DNA from 2 places in the Asticcacaulis sp. MM231 genome. Region 2 is predicted to be linked to the other one. Evidence: riboswitches for the same ligand, from Rfam matches in the RefSeq annotation. Region 2 holds a riboswitch; the other holds the start of a gene.
The links. Region 2 has a riboswitch for guanidine ahead of ABQ278_RS08535 (SMR family transporter). Riboswitches for the same ligand answer to the same signal wherever they lie in the genome.

Region 1 (14,996 bases), 1.0 Mb from region 2:
CGATGTCCTGCGCTTCCAGAACGACCGAGGCCATGCCCTTTTTCGCCAGATGCAGCGCCGCTGAATTGCCCGTATAGCCCCCGCCGATGATGCAGACCTGCGTCCGCACATCGCCGGTCAGCACGGTCGTTGCCGGTGCGGCGGGCGCGGTGGTTTCCCAGAGGCCGTGTGTTTTTGTATCGGCGCTGATAGTCTTGGGCATGTCATTCCGTATCTGTATGGACAACGGACTTATACGCGCTAATATGCCACTGATCCATTGCCATTTCGGCATTACATCATTCTCAAATGGAATGACTCCTGATGCTTGCCCCGCGCCGTTTTTTGCCGCCAACCAGCCATTTGCAGGCTTTTGAGGCCGCCGCACGCACCGGCAGCATCACGGCGGCGGCGCGCGAACTGGCCCTAACGCAAAGCGCGGTCAGTCGCCAGATCAAGGCGCTGGAAGACCAGCTTGAGGTCGAACTGTTTATCCGTGAGCGGCAAACGATTCGTCTTACCCCCGGTGGGGAGGCCTATGCGCGAGAAGTGCGCGATGCGCTCAAGAAAATCAGCACGGCTTCGCTCAATCTGCGCGCCAATCCCTTTGGCGGTACGCTCAATCTCGCCGTCCTGCCGACCTTCGGTGCGCGCTGGCTGGCGCCGCGACTGCCGGCTTTCTTGAGCCAGCATCCGGGCACCACGCTCAACCTGATTACGCGCCTCAGCCTTTTCGATTTCCGTCAGGAAGCGATAGATGCCGCCATCCACCACGGTACCGGTGACTGGCCCGGCGCGCAGACGCAGATCCTGCGCGAAGAATATGTCGTGCCGGCGTGCAGTCCGGCGCTGCTGGAGCGCTACCGTTTCGAGACGCCGGCGGATATCCGCAAGGCGCCCTTGCTGCACATCACCACCCGTCCAGACGCCTGGGAGCGTTGGCTGCGCCAGAACGATGCGCCGGCCGAGCACGTGCAAGGGATGCTGTTCGACCAGTTCGCCACCATGGCGCAGATGGCGCGGGCCGGACTGGGTGTGGCGCTCTTGCCGGATTTCCTTATCGAAGAGGAACTTCGCACCGGTCAGCTTGTGCGGGCGCTCGACCTACCGATGAAAAACGCCGAAGCCTATTATCTCGCCTGGCCGGAAGACCGCGCCGACCATCCGCCGCTGGTCGCCTTCCGCGACTGGCTACTGACCGAAACCGCCATCGATAACGGATAAAAGATGCAAAACCTGACCGCGCACGACCTCATCGAACGTCTGCCCTATGCCTTGCTCACCCAGCAACTGCCGAAATTGCTGCAGGGCGAGACGACCTCGCCGCAGCGCCATGTCCACACGGTGCAGAACAACGGTGAACCGGACGCTACCTTGCTGATGATGCCGGCGTGGAGCCAGGGCGTAGGGGGCGTCAAGATTGTCAACGTGACGCCCGGCAATGCGCGCCGCAATCTGCCGGCGGTGACGGCAAGTTATCTGTTGTTCGATGCGGTGACCGGCGAACACATGGCCCTGCTCGATGGCGGCGAACTGACGGCGCGGCGCACGGCTGCGGTGGCGGCGATCGCGGCGGACCGGTTGGCTGCGGACGGCGCCAGACATCTGCTGCTGGTCGGCTCGGGACGGATCGCTTCAGAACTGGCCTTCGCCTACCGCGCGGTGCGCGAGATCGAAACGGTTCAGGTTTTCAGCCCGACGACGGCCAATGCCGAAAAGCTGGTCTCGGCGCTTAAGGCGGGTGGCTTTCACGCCGAGGTGTGCCACGATCTGGCGGTGGGGGTTGCGAAAGCCGATATCATCGCCTGCGCCACGCTTTCCCAGGAGCCGCTGATCAAGGGGGAATGTCTGCACGCAGGCCAGCATGTGGCGCTGATCGGCGGCTATCTGAAAGACATGCGCGAGGCCGATGACGCCGCCATGACACGCGCCGACATCTGGGTCGATACCTATGCGGCCATGAGCGAAGCCGGCGACCTGACCCAGCCTATAGCGGCAGGCTTGCTGCACCATGAGATGATCAGGGGCACCCTGTCGGATCTGTGCACCAGTGGACCGATTGAAGGTCTTGCAGACAAGATCACGCTGTTTAAAAGCGTCGGTGATGCCGCACAGGATCTGGCGGCCGCATCACTGGCTGTAGGGTAGACGGTTTATCTACAGATTGCACCGAAGAAGATGATCTAGGCATCGCTCCAATCGAGCACGATCTTGCCCGATTGACCGGCCCGCATGATATCGAAGCCCTGCTGGAACTCCGACGCCGGCAGCCGATGCGTGATGATCCGTTCCAGCGGGAAGCCCGCCTCGATCAGACCCAGCATCTTGCGCCAGGTCTCGAACATCTCGCGACCATAAACGCCACGCACGGTCAGGGCCTTCATGATGATGTCGTTCCAGTTCACCGTGCTCTCGCCAGCGGGAATGCCGAGCAGGGTCAAGGCGCCGCCCATGCGCAGGTGTTCGATGGCCTGCGGAATAGCGGGCTTGGCGCCGCTCATCTCCATGCAGACATCGTAGCCGTTGGCGATGCCGAGTTCATGCCTGACATCGTGCAAATCTTCCTTTGATACATCCACCGTGCGGATATCGGCAACCTTCGCCGCCAGGTCGAGACGATAGGGATTGATGTCCGTGAGCGTCACGCTGCGCGCGCCGATGAAGCGCGCCACAGCGGCCGCCATGATGCCGATGGGGCCAGCGCCCGTCACCAGCACATTGGCGCCGACCATATCGGTTTGCTGCACGGTATGGACAGCGTTACCAAACGGATCGAGCACCGCGCCCAGTTCGTTGCTAACGCGCTCCGGCAGGGGCACAACATTGAAGGCCGGCAGGGCCAGATATTGCGCAAAAGCGCCGGGGCGATTAACGCCGATGCCTTGCGTTTCCGGATCGAGATGGAAGTGGCCGGCGCGGGCGGCATCGCTATCCATATTGATAACGTGGCCCTCGCCGGAGACGCGCTGTCCGACCTTTAACGGACGGCTAACTCGCGCGCCGATGGCGACAATCTCGCCGGCAAATTCATGGCCAACCACCATCGGCACCGGAATGGTTTTTTGCGCCCATTGATCCCAGTTATAGATATGGACATCGGTGCCGCAGATGGCGGTGTGGGCAATGCGGATCAGCACGTCGTCCGGACCGCAATCGGGCACCGGCGCGGTGGTCTGCCAGATGCCGGGCTCGGCCTTGAGCTTGGCCAGCGCGGTCATGGTAGCGGGCAAGGTCTTGGCAGTGATGACAGGGCGCAGATCGTCCATCAGATCACCCCCAATTCGCGGCCAGCCTTGGTGAAGGCCGCGATCGCTGTGTCAATCTGCGCGAAGGTGTGCGCGGCGGAAATCTGCGTGCGGATGCGGGCCTGACCTTCCGGCACAACCGGGAAGGAGAAGCCGATGACGTAGATGCCCTCTTCGAGCAAACGGGCGGCCATGGCCTGCGCCAGTTTGGCATCGTGCAGCATGACCGGGATAATCGGGTGCGAACCCGGTAGCAGATTGAAGCCTGCCGCCGTCAGGCCGGCGCGGAAACGCTCGGCATTTTGCGTCAGTTGGGCGCGCAGGTGATCGCCGGTTTCGGCCAGTTCAATGGCCTTCAGGCTGGAGGCGGTGATCGAAGGCGCCAGGGCGTTGGAGAAGAGGTAGGGACGGGCGCGCTGACGTAGGAGGTCGATGACCGTCTTTTTCGCTGCGATATAACCGCCCATCGCACCGCCGAGCGCCTTGCCGAAGGTGCCCGTCAGGATGTCGACGTTCACGCCGGCGCGGGCAGGGGTGCCGGCGCCTTTGGGGCCGGTAAAGCCGGTGGCGTGGCAATCATCAACCATCACCAGCGCATCGTATTGCTCCGCCAGTTTGGCTATGCCTTCCAGGGGAGCGTAGTAGCCGTCCATGGAAAATACGCCGTCCGTGGCGATCAGAATGGTACGCGCCCCGTTATCGCGGGCAGCCTTGAGCTGAGTTTCCAGATCGGCCAGGTCGGCGTTTTTGAAGCGGTACTTTTTCGCCTTGCATAACCGCACGCCGTCGATGATCGAGGCGTGGTTCAGGCTGTCGGAAACAATGGCGTCCTCGTCGGTGAGCAGCGGCTCGAACACACCGCCATTGGCGTCGAAGCACGCAGCGAAAAGGATGGCGTCCTCCATGCCGACGTAAGACGCGATCTTCGATTCCAGTTGCTTGTGCAGGGTTTGCGTGCCGCAGATGAAGCGCACACTGGCCATGCCGGCGCCATATTCAAGCAGGGCGGCGCGGCCGGCTTCGATGACGTCCGGATGATCGGCCAGGCCGAGATAGTTGTTGGCGCAGAAATTGATGACCTCGCGTCCGTCCTCCAGTCGAAGCGCCGGGCGTTGCGGTGAGGCGATAACGTGTTCCGGCTTTTTCAGCCCGCGCGATTCGATATCGGCAAGGGTGGTTTCCACCCGTTCGTAAAAGGCTGTGCGCATGTGACCTTCGCTCTCAATTCCATTATATTGTATTTTTGTACAATATAATGCGAGCGGGTTCAAACGCATTTTCCACTATACAGCCGAAAAATCTACTATAATGGATCTTTTGTGGTGGGGATTATCCCGGCAGCACCACCAGCAAGGCTTCCAGCTTTTCGTTTCCGGTATTGCTGATGCTGTGCGGCACATCAGCGCGATAGCGCACCGTACTGCCGGCCAGCGCCTTTTGCTGCGCTTCCGCGGCGATGACCAGCGCTTCGCCGGAGAGGATGGACAGGTGCTCACGACTGCCCGAAGCGTGGGGCTGCGAGGTCAGCGAGGCGCCGGGTTCGATCTCCAGCCGATACCATTCCATATCGCCTGTGGTTTCCGGCGGGCTCAGGATCTGGAGCACGCAGTGGCCGTCCGCCGAATGGATGCGCGGCGTATTGTGCGCCTCCACCAGTTCAATCGCCTGTTCGCTTGCGTCGGCCGCTTCACCGATCAGGGTGGCGATATCGATGCCGAGCGCCTGCGTCAGCGCCCACAAGGTGGCGAAGGTGGGATTGGCCAGGCCGCGCTCAACCTGACTCAGCATCGAGCGCGAAATCTTCGACCGGCCGGCCATGTCATCGAGCGAAAGGCCCTGCTGTTTACGCAGGGCCTGCAAACGAGAGCCTATTTCAGGGGCTTTTCTGATCTTGTCCATGCGCCTTTTCTAAGCGCAAAACGGCGATCTTACCAGCGCGGATCGGACTCATGTGGCGGGATCTGCATCTCGTGCAGCAGAAGGGCGACGTGCTCGCTGTCATGACCCTTGCGGCCCAGCATGACCGAGCGCTGTGGCTTTGGTGGTGTCAGGCCGGCCTCGTGCAACACGGCGCTGACGCGGTTGTCGAACTCAGCCCGTAGGGCGGCCTTGCTGATGGAAATGCCTTTATGCAGCAAGGCCTCATCCACTTCGTCCATCATGAATAGCTCGTCGACGAAATGCGACATGTAGTCCATGCTTTTGACCAGGCGCTGATGGCTGAGGCAGGACGAATCCCCGAGGCGAATCATCCAGTCGCGGGCGAAATCGACATGGTAACCGACGTCGCGTACACTTTTTTCTGCGATATCGGCCAACTCCTTGTGCGAAGAGCCCGTCAGGGCCTCAAGGAACAGATACTGGTAATTGGAGAAGAGGAACTGACGCGCCAGGGTCTGGGCGAAATCGCCATTGGCCTGTTCAACCAGCAGGCAGTTGCGGAAATCGTGCGGGTCGCGGTGGAAGGCCAGGGCATCGGCGTCGCGTCCCTGTGGATCGTTCTTGGCCGCCAGTTCCAGCCAGAAGGTGGCTTGGCCTACAAGGTCAAGCGCAAGGCTCGACAGGCCAAGATCGACCTCAAGGCTCGGGGCGTGGCCGCACCAGGCGCTCAGGCGTTTGCCGAGGATCAGGGCGTCATCGCCGAGACGGAGGCTGTAATCGAAGATGGGATCTCTCATATTCCCTGTACCTTTTTCTTTGCGTTTAAAGGATGTAAACGCGCCCCTGCCGCAACAAACGAAAGATGCTGCACCGCATGGCAGCGCAGCATCTTGAATCGATTTCGGGGTGAAAACCGCTTGGCGACGTCCGTCTGGCGGACGGCCTGCCGGCGCGACGTGGCGATCGTTCCAGCGTTGTGAAATCGGCAAAGCAAACATATGTGCGGTTCTGTGGCGTTTTCTCTTATCGTTGAAAATACACTACAAAAAAGTCGACGCAGGGTCAATTTCAAAAACTGACACCTATGTCAAATTTATATAATATCGCGCAATTTGGGATAATTTCTCATGTTTCCGACGCTATTTGCAAATTTATGCTGCAGCGGTTGCGTTGAGCGATTCCTCAGCCGCCCATGAGCCGAATCGAGCAGGATCTGGGATCGGCTGAGGCGGCCTGTAAGGCGGTTGATGGCTGCGTCCTATTTTATTTTTCCCACAGGTTGAGAAGGACATCTGAAAAGGCTATCCAAAGAACAGATATTCTCCGGACGAGGTGCGCCGTACCCGGTTACGACAAGACGACGCCAAAACTGGAGTCGAGCCATGTTCAAAAATCCGAAACTGTGGGCGATTATCGCCATCCTGATCGCGATCGTGTCGGTGCAGCTTGGCGCCACGCTCAGCAAACACGTCTTTCCGCTAGTCGGTTCCGAAGGCACGACGGCGCTGCGCCAGTTCTTCGCCACGGTCGCGCTTTTGATCGTTTTCCAGCCATGGCGCGGCGGACCTGAGCGCAAGCACTGGCCGGTGCTGGCGCTTTATGGCGTCATACTCGGCATCATGAACCTGGTGTTTTACGCCTCGATTGACCGTATCCCGTTGGGAATCGCCGTGGCGCTGGAATTTTCCGGCCCGCTGGCCGTGGCGATCTTCGGTTCACGCAAATGGAGCGATTTCATCTGGGTGGGCTGCGCCGTGGCCGGCCTGTTGATCCTGTTGCCTTGGGGGGAGAGCAAGGGCGCGCTTGATCCGGTTGGCGTGGTCTACGCCTTGATCGCCGGCGTGCTATGGGGGCTTTATATCATTGTCGGCCAGAAGGTCGGCGACCGCGTCCATGGTGGCAAGGCGGTGGCGCTCGGCATGGCGTTTTCGACGATTTTCACGGTGCCGATTGGCGTGGCTTTTGCGGGTGCAGCCTTGTGGTCGCCCGCCATTCTGCTCTACGGTGTCGGTATCGGCATTCTGGCCAGCGCCATCCCTTATTCGCTGGAGATGATCGCGCTGAAGGCCATGCCCGCCAAGACTTTTGGCCTCATGATGAGCCTGGAGCCGGCGGTGGCCTCGCTGCTGGGGCTGGTTATCCTGCACGAACTGTTGACGCCCTTGCAATGGCTGGCAATAGCGCTGGTGATTATCGCGTCAGCGGGTTCCAGCCTGACGGCGAAGCGTGGATCGAACGACGCCACGGCTTAGCAAATCTCTTCCACTGTAAAGCGGAGGAGGTGCGGCCGTAGTTTCGCCGGAGGTGCATAACTGATTGCGGGGCTGACCCCTCCGTCAGCGACACCAGCCCTACGGGCTTCGCGCTGACACCTCCCCCGAACGCTTAGCTACAGGGGAGGAGGAAGTTTATTAAGCCGTGACGATCTCTCCATCTTCAATACGCACTGGCCACGGTGTCAATGACTGACCGGCGCACGGACCACCGACACAACGGCCGGAGGCGATCTGGAAAAGGGCGCCGTGCCAACTGCATGAGATAAGGTCGGCCTGCGGTGTCAGATAGTCGTCGAGCTCCTGTGCCAGCGGCAATCCGGCGTGCGGGCAGCGGTCGACATAGCCGTAATAGTCATTAGCCTTGCGCACCACGAAGCCGTGGAAGTGCGCTTCGCCAATCTGCAGCACGAAATTGCGTGCGGTCCTATCAGCGATCAGATTCGCCGGCCCCAGTTTAACGCCGGCGGGGGTGGTGAAAACACGTTCAATTTTAGTCAAGAGTTGGCTTTCATGATCAGCGGTTGGAATCCACCGTATCGGCATCGGGCTGATGACGCGGATGCGCGCGCACAAACGCCGGATGGTCATCGCAGCGTTCATTGACGGCGCGGATATTCGGATACGGATCGAGGCTGACACCGAAGCGCTGGGCGGAGAAGACTTGCGGAACCAGGTAGCAGTCGGCCAGGGTCGGTTCGCTGCCGAAGCTATAGCCCTTGCCGTGCTGACCGATCAGGGTTTCCAGCGCCGTGAAACCTTCGGCGATCCAGCCCTTGGCCCACATTTTCGTCTGGGTTTCGTCGGCCTGCCAGTCGTTCTTCAGTTCGCGCAAAACACGCAGATTGTTGAGCGGGTGGATATCGCAGGCGATCAGCGCCGCCATGGCCCTGACCGCGGCGCGATCGGCGGCGGCTGGCGGCAAAAGCGATGGCTCCGGGCAGGTCTCTTCCAGCCATTCCATAATGGCCGAACTCTGCGTCAGCACGTGGCCACCGATATCGAGCGCCGGCACCAGGCCTTGCGGATTGAGCGCCTTGTAGGCCGGATCATGGTGCGCGTTGCTGCGCAGGTCGTGGCTATGCGATTCGTAGGATAGTCCCTTGAGATTCAGGGCGATGCGAACGCGGTAGGCGGCGCTGGAGCGCCAGTAGTCGTGCAGCTTGAGCATGATCCTCGCCTTTGTTCTTATCTGGCAGGCGCTATGCGCCCGCGGCAGTCCCCAAATCCGATGCTGACAAAACCGTCAGCCTCAGCGCGTGCTCTTAAGATAAGCTCATCATGGTCTTCAAGAAAGGTGCGCGTCTCGTCTGACGGCAGGATCACGGGCTTTTTACCGCCTTCGGACAATTCGAGCAGGCTGCCGGCGCTGTCGGGTGTGGGGCCTGAGATCGTGCCGGTGCCAAGCAGATCACCGGTTTGCAGGTTGCAGCCATTGCTGGCGTGATGTGTGACCAGTTGCGCCGCCGTCCAGTACATATGGCGCGCCTCGCTTTGGCTCAAACTATAGGGCGGCAGGTTTTGCGCCCGCATGGCTTCGGTCTGGATCAGAACGTCCAGCTTGAGCCCCAGCGCGCCCGTGGCCTGATCGGCCTCGTCCCACAGATAGGGCAGGGGCTTGGGATCACCTTCCGGGCGTGCTTGTTGCGCCTGACGGAAGGGCGCCATGGCCTCCGGCGTGATGATCCACGGCGAGATCGTGGTCATGAAGTTCTTGGCGAGGAAGGGACCGAGTGGCTGGTACTCCCAGGCCTGAAAATCACGCGCTGACCAGTCGTTGAGCAGGCAATAGCCCGCGATATGGTGCGCAGCATCGCCGATATCGACAGGCATGCCGAGATCATTACCCTGACCGATCCAGATCCCCAGCTCCAGCTCAAAATCAAGTCGCTTGCTGGGTCCGAAGGATGGGGCTTCGGCGTCGGGCGCTTTGGTCTGGCCCTTGGGGCGGATAACCGTTGCGTCGGTCGGGTGGATCGATGAGGCGCGGCCATGATAGCCGATCGGCACGTGCTTGTAGTTGGGCAGCAGGGGATTATCAGGCCGGAACAGCTTGCCGACCGTCACCGCATGATGGATGCCGGCGTAGAAGTCAGTATAGTCGCCAATGTGCGTCGGCAGATGTAGGGTGCAGTCGGTGGCGCTATGCAGATAGGGTTCGGCGGAATCGGCATGGCGCGGATCGCTAAGTAATTGCGACATTTGCTGGCGCAGGCTTTTGCGTAAAGCTGGCGTGGCGAGAACCTGATCCAGCGTCACGCTGTCCTGCCGCAGGCCGGCCGCCACCAGCGCCTGTAACTCGATGATCTCATCACCGATGGCAACACCGGCGCGCGGCGCTTCATTCGCAGGGCTGAACAGGCCAAACGGCAGGTTCTGGATCGGGAAATCCCTATGCCCGCTGGCGCTGGCCACCCATGAGGTCAGTTTCGGATCGTGTGTCGCGTCTATCATTCTGGCTCCAGCGCTTGCGGCGCGTAGGTTGTTTAGGGGATCCACAGATTGCACAGATTATGCGGGCGCTACCGGGCCCTCGGTGTGCGAAACGACAATAGCGCTATGACGACGCGAAGCGTCAGTTTGCATTTTCACACGATAAGCTGCAACAAACGCGGAAAGGGTGCGGTAGCGCCCGCATAATCTGTGCAATCTGTGGATAAACTTTCTTACTTTTTCGGCAAATCGGCCTTTTTGAAATTGTCCCAGCACTGGTCGTAATCGCTCTGCAACAGTGGTGTTTCCATCGCATGCGTGGTGGGGATAAGGGGCAGGCGTGTCTCGAACATGAAGGCCATGGTGCCGTCGATCTTGTGCGGTTTCAGATCCGCAGCAATCGCGGCTTCAAAACTGGCCTTGTCGGGGCCATGACCGTTCATGCAGTTGTGCAAGGAGGCCCCTCCGGCTGCGAAGCCATCGGCCTTGGCGTCATAGGCGCCAGTGATCAGGCCCATGAATTCGCTCATAATATTGCGGTGGAACCAGGGCGGGCGAAAGGTGTGTTCGGCCACCATCCAGCGCGGCGGGAAGATGACGAAATCGGCATTGGCGGTACCGGGTGTTTCAGACGGCGAGGTCAGGACGGTGAAGATCGACGGATCGGGATGGTCGAAACTGACCGTGTTGATGGTGTTAAAGCGCCTGAGATCATAACGATAGGGCGCCAGATTGCCGTGCCACGCCACGACATCGAGCGGCGAATGATCGGTCCGCGTCGTCCATAGTCTGCCGGCGTATTTTTGCAGCAGTTCATAATCGCCGTCGATATCCTCGAAGGCGGCGACCGGTGTCTCGAAATCGCGTGGGTTGGCCAGTCCGTTGGCGCCGATAGGGCCCAGATGGGGCAGGCGGAAAGGATGGCCGTAGTTTTCCAGAATATAGCCCGCGGCATGGCCTTCAGGCAGGGCAACGCGAAATTTCACGCCACGCGGAATTACGGCGATCTGGAGCGGTCCGACTTTCAGGACGCCCATCTCTGTGAAAATGACCAGCCGACCCGATTGCGGCACGATAAGCCATTCACCATCGGCATTGAAGAAGGCGCAATTCATCGAACGGTTGGCGGCATAGAGGTGGATGGCCACGCCGGTCTGGGCCGTGGCATCGCCATTGCCGGCGTAGGTGATCAGGCCGTCGATGAAATCGACGGGCGCGACGGGTGCGGTCAGCGGTGACCAGCGCAGACGGTTGGGCGTCGGCGCGGCGAAGGTGGGGGCGTCACGATAGGGGATGAAAGGCGCATGGCTGGCTGACGGGCGCAGACGGTAGAGCCACGAACGCCGGTTGTCGTTGCGAGGCGCGGTGAAGGCCGAGCCGGAAAGCTGTTCGGCATAGAGCCCGAAAGGCACGGCCTGAGGTGAGTTTTGCCCGATCGGCAAGGCGCCGGGTATAGCCTCGGTGGAGACATGGTTGCCGAAGCCGGTCATGTACGCAGGGTTTTCTGTCATTGTTGTCTCCCTGTAGAAGCAAAATACCCAGCACCATTGCAGCGCAATGGTCCACCTCCCCGACAAGCGGGGAGGTGCAGATGTTCCTGCGTCTTAAGTCTTAAGCCACCTTGATAACCCCGCGACGGATCTGATCAAGTTCAATCGATTCAAACAGCGCCTGGAAATTGCCATTGCCAAAGCCCTGATTCCCCTTGCGCTGGATAACTTCGAAGAAGATCGGCCCGAAGGTGTTCTCAGTAAAGATCTGCAGCAAAATGCCTTCGCTCTCGACATCGCCATCGATCAGAATGCGGTTGGCCTTAAGGCGTTGCAGATCCTCACCGTGGCCAGGCACGCGCTTATCGATCAGATCGTAATAGGTCTCGATCGTATCCTGGAGCTTCACGCCGCGGGCGCGCAGCATTTCGACCGTATCGTAGATGTTGTCGGTGGTCAGCGCGATATGCTGGATGCCTTCGCCTTTGTACTGGCGCAGGAATTCCTCGATCTGGCTGGTGTCGTCCTGGCTCTCGTTGAGCGGGATGCGGATGGCGCCGTCGGGCGCGATCATGGCTTGCGAGAACAGGCCGGTCGCTTGTCCCTTGATGTTGAAATACTTCTGCTCTTCAAAGCCGAAAATCTGGGCGTAGAAGCTGGACCAGGTACGCATCTGGCCGCGCGCCACATTGTGTGTCAGGTGATCAAGCACTTGGAAACCAACGCTGTTGGCTGCCTCCGCCTCTTCTGCGCCTTCGATGGCGATCCAGTCAGCATAGAGATCGTGGTCGATGAGATAGAGCAGCGATCCGCCGATGCCTTGCAGCACATAGCTGCCGGCTCCGAGCGCGCCTTGGGCGGCATCGTAGGCGACGGCGCCGCTTTTCAGCGCCAGATCATAGGCTTTGGCGGCATCGGTGACGCGGAACCCCATGCCATTGGCCGAAGGGCCATGGTGCGCGGCAAATTCTTTCGCTTGCGGACTGGCTGAGGTGTTGAGCAGGAAGTTGATTGTGCCCTGCTTATAGCGCACGATGTCGCGCTCAGGGTGACACGAAGCGGCGACGAATCCCATCATCTCCAGTTGACGTGCCATGGCGGTGGTGTCGGGGCCTGTGAACTCGACAAACGCGAAACCATTGAGACCTAGAGGATTATCGTTCATGTTGGGCTCCTTGCAGATAGGGTTTCAGCGCAGCGGCGAAGCGCGGCAGGTTGCCCGCTTGCAGACCGGCGATGTTCATGCGACCGTTTTCCACCATGTAGATGCCATGCTTAACGCGCAGGTCGGCCACGGCTTCGCGGTTTAAGGGCAAGAGTGCAAACATGCCGCTTTGCTGCGCCACCGAAGCCAGTTGCGGCACGGCTTTCGCCAGTTCGGCACGCATGGTGTTGAGGCGGGTGCGCATCTGTTCAAGCTCGGTGAGCCAGATTTGCGTCAGGTCGGTCGAATTGAGGATGGTGCGCACAACCGCGGCGCCGTGATCGGGCGGCATCGACCACATGGCGCGCGCGATCAGGATCAGATTACCACGCGCACGCAGGGCGGCGGTGGCGCTGTCGGCCTTGACCCACAAGGCGCCGATGCGTTCGCGGTAAAGGCCGAAATTCTTGGAACAAGACGCGGCGATGATCGCTTCCGGCACGCTGTCGAGCAGGGTGCGCATGGCGTCGGCGTCGGCCTCCATGCCTTGCCCCAAGCCCTGATAGGCGATGTCGATCAGCGGGATCAGGCCCTTGCGGCTAACCAGTTCGCCGATGGTACGCCACTGAGCGGGCGTGAAGTCCGCGCCGGTCGGGTTATGGCAGCAGGCGTGCAGCAACAGCACGTCGCCGGTGCGGGCGCTTTCCAGTGCGGTCATCATCTCATCGAACAGCACGGTCTGCGTGGCCTGATCGAAGAACGGGTGTTCGAGGATGTGCAGACCGGCGGAGCGGATCAGGGCATGGTGATTGATCCAGGTCGGCGTACCCAACCAGACGCACGCTTCCGGATTGGCCTTGTGGATCAGTTCGGCTGCCAGGCGCAGGGCACCTGTGCCGCCGGGCGTCTGTACGCCGCAATAGCGGCTGTCCTCAGCGGTGCCCAAAACTCGTTGCGTCAGCAAGTCTATAAAATGCGCGTCGCCCTCGGCGGCCAGATAGGCCTTGCTGCTTTGCGTCTCGATCAGGTTGCGTTCGGCCATCTTGACGGCCTGCATAACCGGCGTGTGGCCGTTGTCATCGCCATACACGCCAATGCCTAGATCAATCTTGTTGGCCCGCGGATCGTTGCGCAGCAAATGGAGCAAGGTCAGCATGGCGTCGAGCGGCCGATCATCAAGCGCATCGAAAAGATGGGGGCGGGCCAGCAGATGGGAAGGCATGATGGTTTCCAATGTGATGATATCTTGTGAAACTATATGCCTGCCGTCGTGCACTTTCAATTCCAATTTCGTCATTATCCCGAGAAATAATACCTTTTGGGCTGGTCATCCGACGATAAATGACAAAGCTTTTTCGTCTGGATAGCTGATCCTTGCCAAGGTGGCGCTTCCGGAGCATGGTAAGGCTAGCGGCCCCGAACCGTTTCAACGAGCGGGCCTGTTCCGGGAGAGAGTATGAAAAACGCCTTTGTCACCCTTGCCACTATCTGCGCCTTAAATGCGTTTCCCGTATTCGCCGAAGCGCCGAAAGGTTTCGAGGTCGCCATCACGGTCGATGACCTGCCGTCGCATGGCGCGGTGCCGCCGGGCGTCAGCCGGGTCGATGTAGCGCGGGACTATCTGGCGGCGCTCAAGGCGCATAAGGTGTCGGGTGTCTATGGCTTCATCAATGCTATCCATATCAAGGCAGATCCGTCGAGCGCCGAGGTGCTGAAGATGTGGCGCGCGGCGGGTTATCCGCTCGGCAATCATGGCTATAGCCATATGAACATCAATGCCGGCGGGCTTGAGGCCTTCGAAGGCGACCTGATGGGCAATGAGCCCGTCCTGGCCGAGCTGATGAAGGGTGAAGACTGGCGCGTGCTGCGCTTTCCCTTCCTCAATGCCGGCACAGATCCGGCGCTGCACAGTGGCATCATGGACTGGCTGAAAGCGCACAACTACCGCATCGCCGACGTCACCATGAGCTTTAACGACTGGGCCTATACCGACACCTATGCGCGCTGCATGGCCAAGGGCGATGCGGCGACGATTGAAACGATGAAAGCGCAATATATGTTGGGCGTGAAGGCCTCCATTGCGCGGGGGCTGAGCGGTTCGGAAAAGGTTTACGGCCGGCAATTCCGCACGTCCTGCTGATCCACGAAGGCGCCTTTACCGCGCAGATGCTGCCGCAGGTGCTCGATACGTTCGAGGCTGCCGGTGCCCGTTTCGTCACGCTCGATCAGGCACAGAGCGATCCGGCCTATAGCGCGCCGAGCGAGCACCGGGGCGAGCAATTACTGATTGAGCGCACGGCGAAAGAAAAAGGTATCGACATCTGGAAGGATGCCCCCGCCGATGTCGATATCTCTAATCTCGCCAAGCTTTGCGTTTAGAAAGCTTCGGAAACGATCTCGCTGTCGCCTGAGAACCAGGCGCGCTTCATGCCTTGCGAGCGAAAGGGGACGATGACCTCGCCCTTGGCATTGAGGGCGATCAGGCCGCCTTCGCCACCCATATTGACGATTTGCTGTAAGGTGGCGTCGGCGGCTTCGCCGAGCGCCTGTC
Region 2 (14,996 bases):
CACCAATGGTCACAGCGACATTATCGGCCGGGCGGTCAAGCTGGTCGATAAGCTGGTGATCGGTGTGGCACGCAATATCGGCAAGTCACCGATGTTCACGATTGATGAGCGCGTCGATATGGTGCGTGAACAGGTGGCACATCTGGGGGATTGCGTCGAGGTCAGGCCGTTTGACAGCCTGCTGATGCATTTCGCGCAGGAGCTTGGCGCCGGCGTCATTATTCGCGGCTTGCGTGCCGTGGCGGATTTCGAGTACGAATTCCAGATGACAGCGATGAACCAACAGCTTAATCGTGAGATTGAGACGGTTTTTTTGATGGCTGATCCACGACACCAGGCAGTTGCCTCGCGTTTGGTCAAAGAAATAGCCCAATTGGGCGGCAGTATCGCGCCGTTTGTGGCCCCCAGCGTGGCGGAACGTTTGCTGGGCAAGGTCACAAGGTAACTTAAACAGGAAGACTTGATGTCAGTGTTGAAAAAGAAGACGCTCTGGGCGGGGGCGATAGCGGCTTTGATGGCAGCGACATCCGCGTTAGCACTTGATCCGGGCTATCGCGCGCCGGATGCCGACCACACCCTGGTGATCGATACCACCAAGGGACAGGTCATTGTTGAACTGTATCCCGCCATGGCGCCGCTGAGCGCTGAGCGTCTGATCACCCTGACGCGGCAGAAATTCTATGACGGCCTGATCTTCCACCGCGTTATCGAAGACTTCATGGCCCAGACCGGTGATCCGCAAGGCACCGGCATGGGAGGTTCCACCCTGCCGGATGTCAAGGGGGAGTTCACCATGCGCCATGACGCCAGCTTCCCGCTGACCGTGGCCGTGCGCCCCAAGGGCTCGCTGATCGGTTTTGTCGGCGCCTTACCGGTGCAAAGCCAGGTCAATGAACTTATGCCGCTTTCCAACGACGGCAAGGTGATGGCCTGGGGCCTCTATTGTCAGGGCGTACTCGGTATGGCGCGAGACAATTCGCCGGATTGGCCAACAGCCAGTTCTTCCTGATGCGCGGTGCTAATGCGGCTCTGGAAAAGCGCTATGCCCCGGTGGGCGTCATCATCTCTGGCCTCGATGTTGTGCGTAAGCTCAAGATCGGCGAACCGCCGGTTAATCCTGATAAGATGACGCGCGTCCGTATGCTGTCGGATATTCCGGAAGCCGAGCGCCCGCAGGTCGAGATCATGGATACGGCCTCGTCACAGTTCCAGACCGTGCTTGACGCGGTGCGTAAGGACAAGGGCGCGGATTTCTCGGCCTGTGACGTCACGATCCCGTCAAAGATTCTCAATGCCCCGGCCGTCGCCACCGCTGAGACACCTGCGCCCCCTCCGGCCAAGTAGGTTTCGAACGTTCTACGTGAAAAAGCGCTGGTCTGCAGGCCAGCGCTTTTTTTATGCAGGCACGGTGGCTGCCGCAGATTTTGGACCACGCCGACGACGACGGCGGGTTTTCTTTTTTGCCATGGAAAGCAGAAGGCCTTCGCGCAGGCCACGATCGGCGACGCGCAGCCGTTGGCATGGCCACAGGCGTTGTACGGCCTCAAGTATAGCGGCGCCTGCCAGCACCAGATCGGCGCGATCCTTGCCGATGCACGGTTCCAGTTCACGACCGGCATGGCCCAGCGCGAGCAGGCGGGTAATGACGGTCTGGACTTGGTCGTGGCTCATCCACAGCCCGTCAACCTTTGAGCGGTCGTAACGTTCCAATCCCAGATGCATCCCTGCCAGTGACGTGATCGCGCCGGAGGTGCCGATAATATAGGCTTCGCCGCAATCGAAATGGACACGCAGGGCTTCTGGCTCGGCGAAATCACGCACCTTTTGACTGACCTCATCGACCATCGTTTCAAACCAGGCCGAGGTGTCACCGGATACCGGTTCAGGAAAACGCTCGGCCAGATTGACGACCCCAACCGGAATAGAAATCCAGTAACGCGGCTTTGGCTGTCGGGGCGCCATGCGCAGGGCGTTATTCTGAGCTAGTGCCTGTGCCTCGGCCAGGGCGACCCTGGGGCTTACATCGCCTGTCGGCTCAGGGCTCAGTTCCACCCAACTCAGTTCGGTCGAGCCGCCGCCGACATCCATCACAAGGGCGGCGCGCGCCAAAGGACTGACCTCACGGCCATCGAGCAGCGAAGCGCAACCCAGAACGGAGAGGTGCGCTTCTTCTTCGGGACTGATGATGGCGAGTTTGAGACCGGTTTCGCGTTCGACGCGCTTGATAAACTCAAGCCCATTGGCGGCAATGCGACAGGCTTGCGTTGCCACGGCGCGAATCCGCGCCACACCGCGTTTCTCGATCTTTTCGGCGCAGATTTTCAACGCCTTCAGCGCGCGGTCCATAGCGCGTTCGTGCAATTCACCCGAATGCGCCAGGCCTTCGCCAAGACGGACAATTCGTGAAAAGGCCTCGACGATGCGAAATTGCGAATTATGCAGGGTGGCGATCATGAGTTGGCAATTGTTGGTGCCCAGATCGAGCGCAGCATACATCACCGTGGGCTCACCACGCGGCGCCTGGGGAGCGTTACGCTGACCGCTGGCCGGCTGGCCGCGTCGGCGGTCTTTTGAGGGAGCCCGATACATGGCTCATACCCCGCTTGATCCGTGAAGTCCGTTTCAACACCATGTTGAAAGCCAAGGCCTTTTGGCTTTGACAGGTCTTCTTTCCCGCGCACCTTATGGCGTGGAAGCGTCCATGCCAACCGCTAAATTACGCGCAAGTCAGGTCTGGCAGCAAATTCCCCTTAATCGTCTTTCGTGAAAATGCTCCTTATCTGACAACCAAGTGGGGAAGGGCGGTGCGTTTTTATATCGCTTCAGTCCATGATGGCGACATAAGAACGGAGGTTGCGAGTCGTACCATGCCAGACCATTCATCAGATCAGCGGTCAGCCAAGTTCGATATCGGACAGGTGGTCAAGCACAACCTGTTTGAATTCCGCGGCGTCGTGTTCGATGTCGATCCGGAGTTTTCCAACACCGAAGAATGGTGGCAGGCCATACCTGAAAGTGTGCGCCCACAAAAGGATCAGCCCTTTTATCACCTGCTCGCCACCAATGGTGATAGCTGTTATGTGGCCTATGCCTCCGAAGGCAATCTGTGCGCCGACAACACCGGCCAGCCCCTTAGCCATCCGCAAACACGCCTGATTTTCGAGCGATTCGAAAATGGCCGCTATTTGCCCAAGCAGCGCATGGCCAATTAATCGGCCAGCGGATTTTATGAGCCCATTCAGTTCGGGTTCATGTCACGGTCATTAGTGTGGTGGATAAGGACATCAGTCCTCTGTATCTTCATGTAAATGTCACGCAAGTCGATGAAAAGACTTGGTGAGCGCGCTGGGACTCGAACCCAGGACCCTCTGATTAAAAGTCAGATGCTCTAGCCGGCTGAGCTACGCGCTCATGAAGAAAGTCATACTTGACCCGCTTTGTAAAAGAGTGGATCAACGTGGGCTCTTCATAGAGGGGACTTTTCCTTTTCGCAAGCGCGAGGCGTTGAAAAGGAAGCTTTTTTTTATGTATTGTTTTTTTATGGCCCGAATACGCTATAACGAGGCAAGAGCGGACCGAGGCACGCATGCGCTTTTGTCTATGTAGTATCGAGGGGGCAGTACGTGACGTCAATTAAGGCCGTAGAAATGAAGTTCCTACGTGGAGTTCTGGCTGATGCTGGCCGCAGGAATTTTATTGTCTGGCTGCGCCTCCAAGCCCCATTACGATCCCAAGGGGTATCCCGATGATTCGCGCAGGAGCAATCCGGATGAGCGCGCCCGCTCTGACGACCATCATGGCGTCCGCGCCAGCAACGAAGATCAGAGCAATAGCTGGGGTGATGCCGTCATGGCGCCGCTTGAAGATCTCAACTTGCGCAAGCAGGAGATTCCAGAAATTCTGACCCAGGCTGTGACCAAGCCCTACGACCTGTCCGGGCTTGATAATTGTACCGCTATAGCTGCGGAAGTGACGAAGCTGGATAGCCTGCTGGGGGCTGATTTCGATGAGCCACCGGAGCCAGCCGACACCCGTACCATGCGTGAAAAAGGTGGTGAAGCCGCCGGCGACATGGCACGCGGTTCCGTGCGTAACGCCACGCGCGGCATTATCCCCTTCCGTGGACTGGTGCGTCAGATGACAGGCGCCGAACGTCATCAGAAAGACATGGATCGTGCCATACAGGCAGGCAAGGTGCGTCGCGCCTATCTCAAGGGGGTAGGCATGAACAAGAACTGCGCGCCCCCGGCTGCGCCGTCATGGTTCGTGCCTCGCGTTTACACCGATACCTATATGGATGCTGCGAAACCCAAGCCTTTGCTTGTGCCGGAAAAGCCGCGTAAGCGTTCCAGCCGGAAGCATTAAACCTCTTTGGTTTGCCAGCGACTAAGCAAATCGGCGCGCAAGATGTCGAACGTGCCGGTAATAATGGCGGCGCGTATCCGAATCATCAGAGCCTGGAAGAAGGCGATGTTGTGCCAGGACAACAGCATCTGGCCGAGAATCTCTTCCGATTTCACCAGATGGTGCAGGTAGGCTTTGGAATAGTCGCGGCTGGCTGGGCAATCGCTTGTCGCATCGAGCGGCGTGTCGTCCCCGGCGAAGCGCGCGTTTTTCATATTGAGCGGACCGTCCCAGGTCCACACCTGACCGTGACGGCCGGATCGTGTGGGCAGGACACAATCGAACATGTCGACGCCGCGCGCCACGCCTTCTAGCAGGTCAATAGGTTTGCCAACCCCCATGAGGTAACGCGGGCGTTCCCAAGGCAGGATAGTCGCGCAGAAATCGAGCGTATCACACATGGCTTTATGGCCTTCGCCCACGGCCAGGCCGCCGATAGCATAGCCGTCAAAGCCGATATCTAGCAAACGTTCGGTTGATTCCCGGCGCAGGTGCTCAAAGGTTGAGCCCTGCTGGATACCAAAAAGAGCTTGGCTGTCGCGGGTGCCGAAGGCGTATTTTGACCGCACGCCCCACCGCGCCGAAAGTTGCAGCGCCTGCTGCGCACGCTTTTCGTCAGCCGGATAGGAGACGCATTCGTCGAGTTGCATCACGATATCTGAGCCGAGCAGATCGGCCTGAATTTCGATGGACCTTTCCGGCGAAAGGACGTGCTTCGAGCCGTCAATATGGCTCTGGAAAGTCACAGCGTCTTCCTTGACCTTGGAAATCTTGGACAGGCTCATCACCTGAAAACCGCCGCTGTCGGTCAGGATCGGACCATCCCAGCCCATGAATTTATGCAGGCCGCCAAGACGCGATATCCGTTCGGCTGTCGGTCGCAGCATCAGGTGATAGGTGTTGCCGAGGATGATCTTGGCATTGGCCTGCTTCACCATGTCGAGCGTCAGCGCCTTGACGGTGGCGGCGGTGCCGACGGGCATAAAGATCGGCGTCGGGATATCACCGCGCGGTGTCTTCAGGACACCGGTACGCGCCTGACCTTGAGAGGCTTTAATTTCGAAGGGAAAAGTGCTCATCGTGATGTGTTACTCAACAGGCTGGCGTCGCCATAGGAGAAGAAGCGATAGCCGGTTGCTATAGCATGGGCGTAGGCCTTTTTCATGGTCTCGGTGCCGGCGAGGGCGCAGACAAGCATGAAGAGGGTCGATTTTGGCAGGTGGAAATTGGTCATCAGCATATCGCACGAGCGCACTTTGATGCCCGGCGTGATGAAGATAGCGGTTTCGGCTGCGAAGGGGTGGATGACACCGGCGTCGTCACAGGCCGATTCCAGCAAACGTAATGACGTGGTGCCGACGCAGACAACTCGACCACCAGCCGCGCGTACCGCATTGATGCGGTCGGCGCTGGCCTGAGTGATCATGCCGAACTCGGCATGCATGATGTGATCTTTGGTGTCATCGACCTTGACCGGCAGGAAGGTGCCGGCTCCGACATGCAGGGTTATATGCTCAACCTCGATGCCATTGGCAGTCAGCTTTTCCAGCAGGGCAGGGGTGAAATGCAGACCGGCCGTGGGGGCCGCCACAGAGCCTTCATCCCTGGCGAAGATCGTCTGATAGTCGCTCTTGTCCTGCTCGTCCTCGTGTCGTTTCGAGCGTATGTAGGGCGGCAGGGGCATGCCTCCGACGATATGCAGTCGCTCGATCAGCTCTTGCGGGCTGTGCTGAAAATCGAGCGTATACAGGCCATTGTCGTCCTTAGCCGAGACATGGGCACGAAGTTCAGCGGTGTCGCTTTTGAAAAGCAAGTCGTCGCCGGGCTTGACCTTGCGGCCCGGCTTCAGAAAAGCTTGCCACTGTGCGGCGCCAGTGCTTTTGACAAGTGTCGCCTCGATCACCACCTGGCTATCCGGCCTGACGCGCAGGCCATCGAGTTGCGTCGGTAAAACGCGGGTGTCGTTGACGATCAGCAGGTCGCCGGTGCGCAGACAATTAGCGATATCACCAACGCGGCTGTCGATCAGTGAGCCGTCAGCTTCAACGCGCAGAAGTCTGGCCGCCTCGCGCGGCTCCACGGGCCGCAGGGCGATGCGGTCATCGGGCAGGTCAAAGTCAAAATCGGAAATAAGCATGCGGTCTCAAAGCCGCAAAATACGCCAAGGTCAAGGATTATGTCGGCTGTACGACCGTAGCCGACTTTCGTGCCTTGATCCAGTCCAGACCTTCGTCGAAGGTGTTGAAGTTTTCCAGGGTACGTTGCGGAAAAAGGGCCTGAGTGATCGACAGGCGCGCCCGCACCAGAGGGTCGTCGCTGATGATGGCGGTAAAGCCGCCGGCATCGCGTCCCTGCGCAAGTTGATTCCACCGCACACTGAGGTCTTCGATCTCCTTACCCATGATCGTGCCGTCATAGCGACGCATGTCGAGGATGCTGTCATACTCCCAGACATTCGGCACATGAACGAGTTGAGACATCATGTTCCTGTTCACTGCATCGCCGTTCAGCGTGCCGATGTAGCGGATATTCATGATCTTGAGTGTCTCGTCGAGCGATACGGTAATTCGGGAGCGGGTCATGGGCGCAGTCCAGCTTAGACAGGATATCGGGCGGTAGGCCCATATCTTATCTAGCACATGCGTCTTAAGGCTTAATTGACGTAGGGTTACGCGCAGGCGTTGAACGCCTCATGCGACCTTGCGAATATACTCGTCGGCCTTGATCCATTCCAGTCCTTCATCGAAGGTGTCGAAAATGGCGATTTTGCGATTGGGCATGACGTCGAGCATGGCTTTCAGATTAAACGTCAGGTCGGGATTTCCGCCGACCAGAGCCATGCTGCGACCGCTGTCGCGTCCCCGCGTAAAGGCGGCCCATTTTTCCGTGAGAAAGCTGAGATAATCGCGTGAAAAATCCGCTTCGTAGCGGCGGAAGTCAAACAGGGCATTGAAAAGCCAAGGCGTTTCTACTGTAGCCAGTTGATCGATCAGATCGGGACCAGGCTCCTGCTCACAGCGCAGGGAATGCAACCGGATAATCAGGATCATATTGGCGCGGTCAACCGTGACCGAATACCGCGAACGCTTCTGCATATGCTTACACTACTCTACACTTCGGTTTACTAAACCATAGAGTGCGTGAAACGTTTTAATATGTCCTTAAGTGCGTAGGTTAATGCCCATAATCAAGACGGGGTCATTCTCATGAATGACCCCGTTAAGCGTTTGGTATGACTTAGACGTCGGCCGCGACCTTCATGGTCACGATCTTGCCGGGGGTACGCGGCGGCTCCCCCTTGGGCAGGGCATCGACGTTTTCCATGCCCTCGGTGACCTGACCCCAGACAGTGTACTGATTGTCGAGGAAGCGGGCGTCATCGAACACGATGAAGAACTGGCTGTCGGCCGAATCCGGGTTTTGCGAGCGGGCCATCGAGCAGATTCCGCGGACGTGAGGCTCCTTGTTGAACTCGGCCTTGATCTTCTTGCCGGAACCGCCAAAGCCCTGGCCCTGAGGATCGCCGCCCTGGGCCATAAAGCCGGGGATGACGCGGTGGAAAACGATACCGTCGTAAAAACCTTCGCGCGCCAGTTCCTTGATGCGAGCGACGTGGTTAGGCGCCAGATCCGGGCGCAGCTTGATGGTGACGGGGCCGGTATCCAGCGTCAGGATCAGGGTATTTTCGAGGTCTTCGGACATGATGTCTCCTTTGACAGTAAATTTGTGGTCCTGACATAGGGGCTCGTCAGGGCAATTGCAAAATAAAATCTAGGCGGTGCACTCGGCGGGTTTCTTTTCTTCCGGGCCATACATGGCGCAGGAACGGTCGATCTCATTCTGAATCATGTCGCAAGGATTGCTTTTATTGCAGGGTGGGTGCGTGGCGGGAGATACCATGATGCAGCGCTTAACAAGGCGATCAGCGGCAACCTTGCCGATGTCCGACAAACAGGTGCCATCCGTCGCGGTCGACGATGGCGCCAGTTCCTCCGTCAGGTTCGTAACCGATTCCGATGAAGACGCGACGGGCACGGCCTGAGCACTTTCGGTGCTGGTGTCGCTGGCGGGCGGTTTGGCGGGGGAGCAGGCGGCAAGACTAAGCGATGCGGCCAGCAGGGCGGTGGCAAGGCGCATGAACGCGTTCCTTCTGTTTGGGCGCCTTCTAGCAGCTACGGCTGTAAAGAAAAAATAGTTTCCGCAAACGCGGCAAAAACCAGTATAGACGCGCCATGAGTGATCAACCTGAAGATAAAGAGCCGCGCCGTAAGATGGTCAAGGCGCCGACCGGCGGCAACCTGTCCGGCCGTTCGAAAGGCCACACGGCCGTCAAGACGGCGAAATTTCGCACACAATCCTCCGCCAAGTGGCTGGAGCGCCAACTGAACGACCCCTATGTCCAGCAGGCCAAGGCCGAGGGCTGGCGGTCGCGTGCTGCTTTCAAGCTGATCGAAATCGATGAGCGGTTTAACCTGTTGCACAAGGGCGCCAAGGTTATCGACCTGGGCTGCGCGCCTGGAGGTTGGGTGCAGGTGGCGATCAAACGCGGCGCATCGCATGTGGTCGGTGTCGATCTGCTGCCGGTCGATCCGGTGCCCGGCGCCGATCTTCTGGAAGCCGACTTCACCGATCCGGCCATTGGTCCGCAACTGATGGACCTGATGGGCGGCAAGCCTGACGTCATCCTTTCCGATCTTGCGCACAATACGGTGGGCCACAAGCAGACGGACCACCTCAAGATCATGGGGCTGCTGGAAATGGCCGGCGATTTCGCGCTCGATAACCTCAAGCCCGGTGGCGCCTTTATCGCCAAGGCGTTTCAGGGTGGCGAGACCGAGCATCTGTTGCTCAAGCTCAAGGTGACTTTTGAAACGGTGAAGCACTTCAAGCCGAAGTCCAGCCGTGTCGGTTCGAGCGAAATCTATATAGTGGCGATAGGATTCAAGGGCTGATCCTTCCTTATTGCCGCTTTATAACTGTGAGGATAGGCTGCGGCCATTATGGAGGGGATGAGTATGAAAAAACTGATTGCTGCGGTTGTCGTTGTTGCGCTGGTGTTTCTGGCGATCTGGACCGTGCCCTACTGGACACATGGTTCCCGCGAAGTGACCGTCACCGGTGTTGACCACAAGATTCTCAGGCAAGGCGACAAGGTGAAGGATGTCTATCTCGTCTTCACCACCGACGAAACCTACAAGAATGTCGATAGTCCGGCTTATCTGAAATTCAACTCATCTGATATTCAGGGCAAACTCATTCAGACCGGCCGTTTCAGGATTTCCTATTATGGTTTCCGCATGCCGATTTTCTCGATGTACAAGAACATCACCAAGGCTGAGAAGGTCGATTAGTCGTCAGGCGCCTTTATTTTCGGACCTGCGCTTGTTATATAGGTTTTTGCTCCGGACGAGATGCGCCGTACCCGGTCAAGACAAGACGACGCTTTAGTTTGTATCACAAACACTGGAGCGCATTGTCATGCCATCATTTATATCCTTGCCGTGGGTCTACCTGATCGTCGCCGGATTGCTTGAAATCTGCTGGGCCATTGGCCTGAAATACAGCGCCGGCTTCACAAAACCTGTGCCGTCCATCTTTACCCTCGTTACGCTGGCGCTCAGCATGGTGTTGCTGTCGAAAGCCGCCAGTACCTTACCAATCGGCACGGCCTATGCGGTTTGGGTCGGTATTGGCGCACTTGGCGCGGCGGTAATGGGCATATTCCTGTTTCATGAGGCGGTGACTCCGCTGCGCATCCTCTTTTTGGTCATGCTGCTCAGTTCTATTATCGGCCTGAAGGCGACGGCGGGCTAGGCGCGTGATCGCTGCTTAAGCTTTGAAACAATTATTTTGCATCAACCTCTTTACCTCAAGGCCGGTTTCCCATAGGTACAAACCGCAAAATGGAGAGTCCCTTATGGATATACGCGAAGGCTTAACCTTCGACGACGTTTTGCTGGAACCCGGTCCCTCGGACGTGGTGCCCACTCAAGTCGATACGAAAACGAAATTCACCCAAACCATCAGCCTGAACATCCCGCTGGTCTCTTCGGCCATGGATACGGTCACAGAAGCACGCCTAGCCGTCGCCATGGCGCAGGCCGGTGGCATGGGCATTGTCCACCGCAATCTAACCAATGAAGAACAGGCTGAGGAAATCCGCAATGTGAAGCGGTTTGAGTCGGGTATGGTCATCAACCCGATTGTCATCTATCCCGACACCAAACTGGCCGAGGTTCGCGAGATCATCGCCCGCAAGCATATTTCCGGCTTCCCGGTGGTCGAGCGCGAGACAAACAAACTGGTCGGCATCCTGACGAACCGCGACATTCGCTTCGAAGGCGAGGGCTCCAAGTCAGCCGCCGAGGTCATGACGACGGAAAACCTGATCACGGTGCGCGAAGGCGAAGGTCAGGCGCGCGCGCGCGAACTGATGGCCAAGCATCGCATCGAGCGCATTATCGTCGTCAATGACGCCTATGCCTGCGTCGGTCTGATCACCGTCAAGGACATGGAGAAGCAACAGGCCTATCCTCTGGCCGCCAAGGATGCCGCCGGACGCCTGCTCGTTGGTGGCGCTTCCACGGTCGGTGATGCCGGCTTTGAACGTTCGATGGCGCTGGTCGAAGCCGGCGCCGATGTTATCGTCATTGATACGGCCCATGGTCACAGCATTCTGGTGTCGCAAGCGGTGCAACGCCTGCGCAAGGAAACCAACAAGGTTCAGATCGTTGCCGGTAACGTCGCCACCTATGACGCCACCCGCGCCCTGATCGATGCCGGCGCCGACGCCGTCAAGGTCGGTATCGGGCCTGGCTCCATCTGCACCACGCGCATTGTTGCCGGCGTCGGCGTGCCGCAACTGACCGCGATCATCGACAGCGTGCGGGCTGCGGCCGGCACCGGCGTGCCGATCATCGCTGACGGCGGCATCAAGTTCTCCGGCGATCTGGCCAAGGCCATCGCGGCGGGCGCCTCATCGGCCATGCTTGGCTCGATGTTCGCCGGCACCGAAGAAGCCCCGGGTGAGGTCATCCTCTATCAGGGCCGTTCCTACAAATCCTATCGCGGTATGGGGTCGGTCGGGGCCATGGCTTCGGGTTCGGCTGATCGCTATTTCCAGAAGGAAGTGCGCGACACCATGAAACTGGTGCCGGAAGGTATCGAGGGCCAGGTGCCGTTCAAGGGACCGATCGCTCCGGTTGTTCACCAACTCGTCGGCGGGCTTCGCGCCTCCATGGGCTATGTCGGTGCCCCTACAATCGAAGAGTTCCAGAAGCGCGCGCGTTTCGTGCGCATCACCGGCGCCGGTCTGCGCGAAAGCCACGTTCATGACGTGATGATCACGCGGGAATCGCCGAACTACCGCCAATAGCCATGCCGGCAGACCAGTAACTAAAGGGAGAAGTGCATGACTTACGAACTACGGGTACTGGTCTGGGCCGCTATTCTGGGGCTGGTTCAGGTGGGGCTGCCGCCGATAGCGGCCATGTCGCGCAAGGGCTATGCCAAATGGAACGCCGGCCCGCGTGATACGGATTTCGACACAGGGCCCATAGCGGGGCGCCTTAACCGCGCCTTTGCTAACTTCATGGAAACCTTTGCTTTCTTTGCGGTTATCGTGCTTGCGCTCGCCTTCCTTGGCAAGTCAAGCCCGGTGTCGATCTGGGGCGCTCAGGTTTATCTGGCGGCCCGCATCGTTTATATTCCGCTCTATGCGTTCGGTGTCGTTGGCGTCCGTTCGCTGGCCTGGATTGTTTCGCTCATCGGCATTGTCATGTGCCTCTATACCCTGTTTGTTTAAGGATCTGATTTGACCCCCGCTGCCCGACTTCAAGCCGCCGCCGATATCCTCGATCAACTTTCGGGAACCCGTGCGACTGTTGAAGCCGTGCTGAAACAGTGGGGGCAGGTCAATCGCTACGCCGGCTCCAAAGACCGTCGCGCCATTGCAGATCGCGTCTATCGCTGCCTGCGCGCCAGACAACGCCTGTTGTGGGCTATGGAGATGACTGAGAAATCGCCAGCGCAGGGACGAGCGCTGGTTCTGGCTTCGCTGTCGCTGATCGACGCCATGCCGATCGAAGACATTGAAAGCTTTTTTGGCGGCGAAGGGTATGGGCCCAAACACCTGACCGCTCATGAACGCGAACGCCTGGCGGCGGGGGAGGGCGAGGCGCCCGCCTGGGTCACCACCGGTCTGCCGGAGTTTGTTGTTTCGCGCTTCGAACAGCAATTCGGCAAGGCATGGACCGCCGAGGCCACCGCCCTGATGATGCCGCGCGCGCCGATCGATCTGCGCGTCAATAGCGCAAAGGCAAACCGTGCGGATATGATGGCGGCGCTTGAAGCCGAAGGATTGTCGCCCGAACCAACACCGTTCTCAAAATACGGCATCCGGCTGACGGCAGAGCCGCCGCCCAATCTCGTCAAGCTCGATATCTACCAAAGCGGTCAGGTTGAAATTCAGGACGAGGGCTCACAACTCGCGGCCTTTATCGCCGGTGCCGGTCTTTTGCCCGGCGCCGCTAAGGTGGTCGATTTCTGTGCTGGCGGTGGCGGCAAGACACTTGCGCTTGCGCAGATGATGGACGGGAATGGTGAGGTTTACGCCTGTGATGTCGTGGGAAAGCGCCTGAAAGCCATTGAGCCGCGCCTGATCCGTGCCGGCGCTAACGCACATTTTATCCACTTCTTTGATCCCGACGATGCCGCCCAACTCGAAGTGCTGAAAGGCGCCGATCTGGTTCTGGTCGATGCGCCATGCTCCGGTTCCGGCACCTGGCGTCGCCATCCCGAAGATGCGCATCGTCTCGATGAGGCCAAGATTGAAGGTCTGCATACCCTGCAAAACCAAATTCTCGACCGTGCCGCACAATGCGTGAAGGTGGGCGGGCGTCTCGTCTATGTCACCTGCTCGGTGCTGGATGATGAAAACGCCCAGACCGCCGACGCTTTTGAAGCGGCACATCCCAATTACGACGCCCTGCCGATCCATACCCTGCTAGAAAACAGCACGCTCTATATCGATCACGCGGCGCGCCTGAACAAACTGGCCAAAACTGGCCATCGCCTATCGCTTACACCCCATACCACCCAGACCGACGGCTTCTTTATCGCCGCCTACACACGGACCCAATAATCATGGCTTCGCCTCACCACGAGACTTCTTCTTATTATCGATTTCGGATCGCAAGTTACCCAGTTAATCGCACGTCGCGTCCGCGAATGCGGCGTCTATTGCGAAATCCACCCCTTCACTAAGGCCGCCGACAAGATCGATAGCCTGCGCCCTAAGGCGGTCATCCTGTCGGGTTCGCCGCACAGCGTCATCGATGAAGGTCCGCGGATCGACGCCAAACTGTTCGACATGGGGGTGCCGGTGTTCGGCATCTGCTATGGCGAGCAACTGATGTGTGAATTGCTGGGCGGCAAGGTCGAAAGTGGCCATGACCGCGAGTTTGGGCGCGCCGAGATTACCGTCAAAGGTCAGTCGCCGATTTTCAAGGGCCTCGATCAGGTCGAGACGGTATGGATGAGCCATGGCGACCGCGTCACCGCCATTCCGCAGGGCTTCGAGGTCATCGCCACGTCGGAAGGCGCGCCCTATGCCGCCATCGCCGATGAAAAGCGCAAGTTTTACGCTGTGCAGTTCCACCCGGAAGTGGTGCATACCAAGCGCGGCACCGATATGATCCGCAACTTCCTGTTCGAGATCGCCGGCTTCTCGGGCGACTGGTCGATGTCGGCCTTCCGCGAGGAAATGGTCGCCAAGATCCGCGCCCAGGTCGGCACCGGCAAGGTCATCTGCGGTCTGTCCGGCGGGGTTGATTCCTCGGTCGCCGCCATCCTGATCCACGAAGCGATCGGTGAACAACTGACCTGCGTGTTCGTTGATACCGGCCTGCTGCGTAAGAACGAAGGCGAACAGGTCGTCTCGCTGTTCCGAAACCACTACAATATCCCGCTGATCCATGTGCAGGCGCAAGAGAAATTCCTCGGCGCCCTGGCCGGTGAATCCGATCCCGAAAAGAAGCGCAAGACCATCGGCAAACTGTTCATTGACGTCTTCGATGAAGAGGCCGGCAAGATCGACGGCGCCGAATTCCTGGCCCAGGGCACGCTTTATCCCGACGTGGTCGAGAGCATCTCTCCCCACGGCGGGCCTTCGACGGTCATCAAGTCGCACCACAATGTCGGCGGTCTGCCCGACTATATGAAGCTGAAACTGGTTGAGCCATTGCGCGAACTCTTCAAGGATGAAGTGCGGGCGCTCGGCCGCGAACTGGGTCTCGACGCCGCCTTTGTCGGGCGCCATCCGTTCCCCGGGCCGGGCCTGGCCATCCGCATTCCGGGCGAAGTGACGCCGGAGAAGGTCAGGACGCTTCAGGACGCCGACGCCATCTACCTCGATGAAATCCGCAAGGCTGGTCTCTACAATGACATTTGGCAGGCCTTTGCCGTGCTGCTGCCGGTCAAGACGGTCGGCGTCATGGGCGACGCCCGCACCTATGAAGACGTGCTGGCCCTGCGCGCGGTCACCTCATCCGATGGCATGACGGCCGATTTCTATGAATTCCCGTGGGCCGTGC

Region 1: linked by a shared signal. The riboswitch ahead of ABQ278_RS13435 (DMT family transporter) and the one ahead of ABQ278_RS08535 (SMR family transporter) in region 2 are both predicted to bind guanidine.

The regions. Positions count from the first base shown of each region.
Region 1 covers NZ_OZ075108.1:2,730,505-2,745,500, reverse strand. The annotation lists gene ABQ278_RS13470 (FAD-binding oxidoreductase) at 1-202, opposite strand, end outside; gene ABQ278_RS13465 (LysR family transcriptional regulator) at 304-1,203, shown strand; gene ABQ278_RS13460 (ornithine cyclodeaminase family protein) at 1,207-2,127, shown strand; gene tdh (L-threonine 3-dehydrogenase) at 2,163-3,197, opposite strand; gene ABQ278_RS13450 (glycine C-acetyltransferase) at 3,245-4,432, opposite strand; gene ABQ278_RS13445 (XRE family transcriptional regulator) at 4,554-5,123, opposite strand; gene paaC (1,2-phenylacetyl-CoA epoxidase subunit PaaC) at 5,153-5,902, opposite strand; guanidine-III (ykkC-III) riboswitch at 6,403-6,472, shown strand; gene ABQ278_RS13435 (DMT family transporter) at 6,488-7,357, shown strand; gene ABQ278_RS13430 (Rieske (2Fe-2S) protein) at 7,517-7,924, opposite strand; gene maiA (maleylacetoacetate isomerase) at 7,896-8,549, opposite strand; gene fahA (fumarylacetoacetase) at 8,567-9,832, opposite strand; gene hmgA (homogentisate 1,2-dioxygenase) at 10,045-11,322, opposite strand; gene hppD (4-hydroxyphenylpyruvate dioxygenase) at 11,423-12,466, opposite strand; gene ABQ278_RS13405 (amino acid aminotransferase) at 12,456-13,667, opposite strand; gene ABQ278_RS13400 (polysaccharide deacetylase family protein) at 13,902-14,585, shown strand; gene ABQ278_RS13395 (hypothetical protein) at 14,612-14,824, shown strand; gene ABQ278_RS13390 (isoaspartyl peptidase/L-asparaginase) at 14,821-14,996, opposite strand, start outside.
Region 2 covers NZ_OZ075108.1:1,728,761-1,743,756, forward strand. The annotation lists gene coaD (pantetheine-phosphate adenylyltransferase) at 1-445, shown strand, start outside; gene ABQ278_RS08465 (peptidylprolyl isomerase) at 464-1,009, shown strand; gene ABQ278_RS08470 (hypothetical protein) at 1,009-1,344, shown strand; gene ABQ278_RS08475 (Ppx/GppA phosphatase family protein) at 1,396-2,496, opposite strand; gene hspQ (heat shock protein HspQ) at 2,868-3,212, shown strand; tRNA gene ABQ278_RS08485 (tRNA-Lys) at 3,335-3,411, opposite strand; gene ABQ278_RS08490 (hypothetical protein) at 3,661-4,365, shown strand; gene tgt (tRNA guanosine(34) transglycosylase Tgt) at 4,362-5,483, opposite strand; gene queA (tRNA preQ1(34) S-adenosylmethionine ribosyltransferase-isomerase QueA) at 5,480-6,541, opposite strand; gene ABQ278_RS08505 (hypothetical protein) at 6,579-6,986, opposite strand; gene ABQ278_RS08510 (hypothetical protein) at 7,095-7,499, opposite strand; gene ABQ278_RS08515 (peptidylprolyl isomerase) at 7,642-8,106, opposite strand; gene ABQ278_RS08520 (hypothetical protein) at 8,176-8,541, opposite strand; gene ABQ278_RS08525 (RlmE family RNA methyltransferase) at 8,637-9,356, shown strand; gene ABQ278_RS08530 (DUF1523 family protein) at 9,420-9,755, shown strand; guanidine-III (ykkC-III) riboswitch at 9,780-9,850, shown strand; gene ABQ278_RS08535 (SMR family transporter) at 9,901-10,218, shown strand; gene guaB (IMP dehydrogenase) at 10,322-11,779, shown strand; gene ABQ278_RS08545 (MAPEG family protein) at 11,816-12,208, shown strand; gene ABQ278_RS08550 (RsmB/NOP family class I SAM-dependent RNA methyltransferase) at 12,218-13,546, shown strand; gene guaA (glutamine-hydrolyzing GMP synthase) at 13,580-14,996, shown strand, end outside.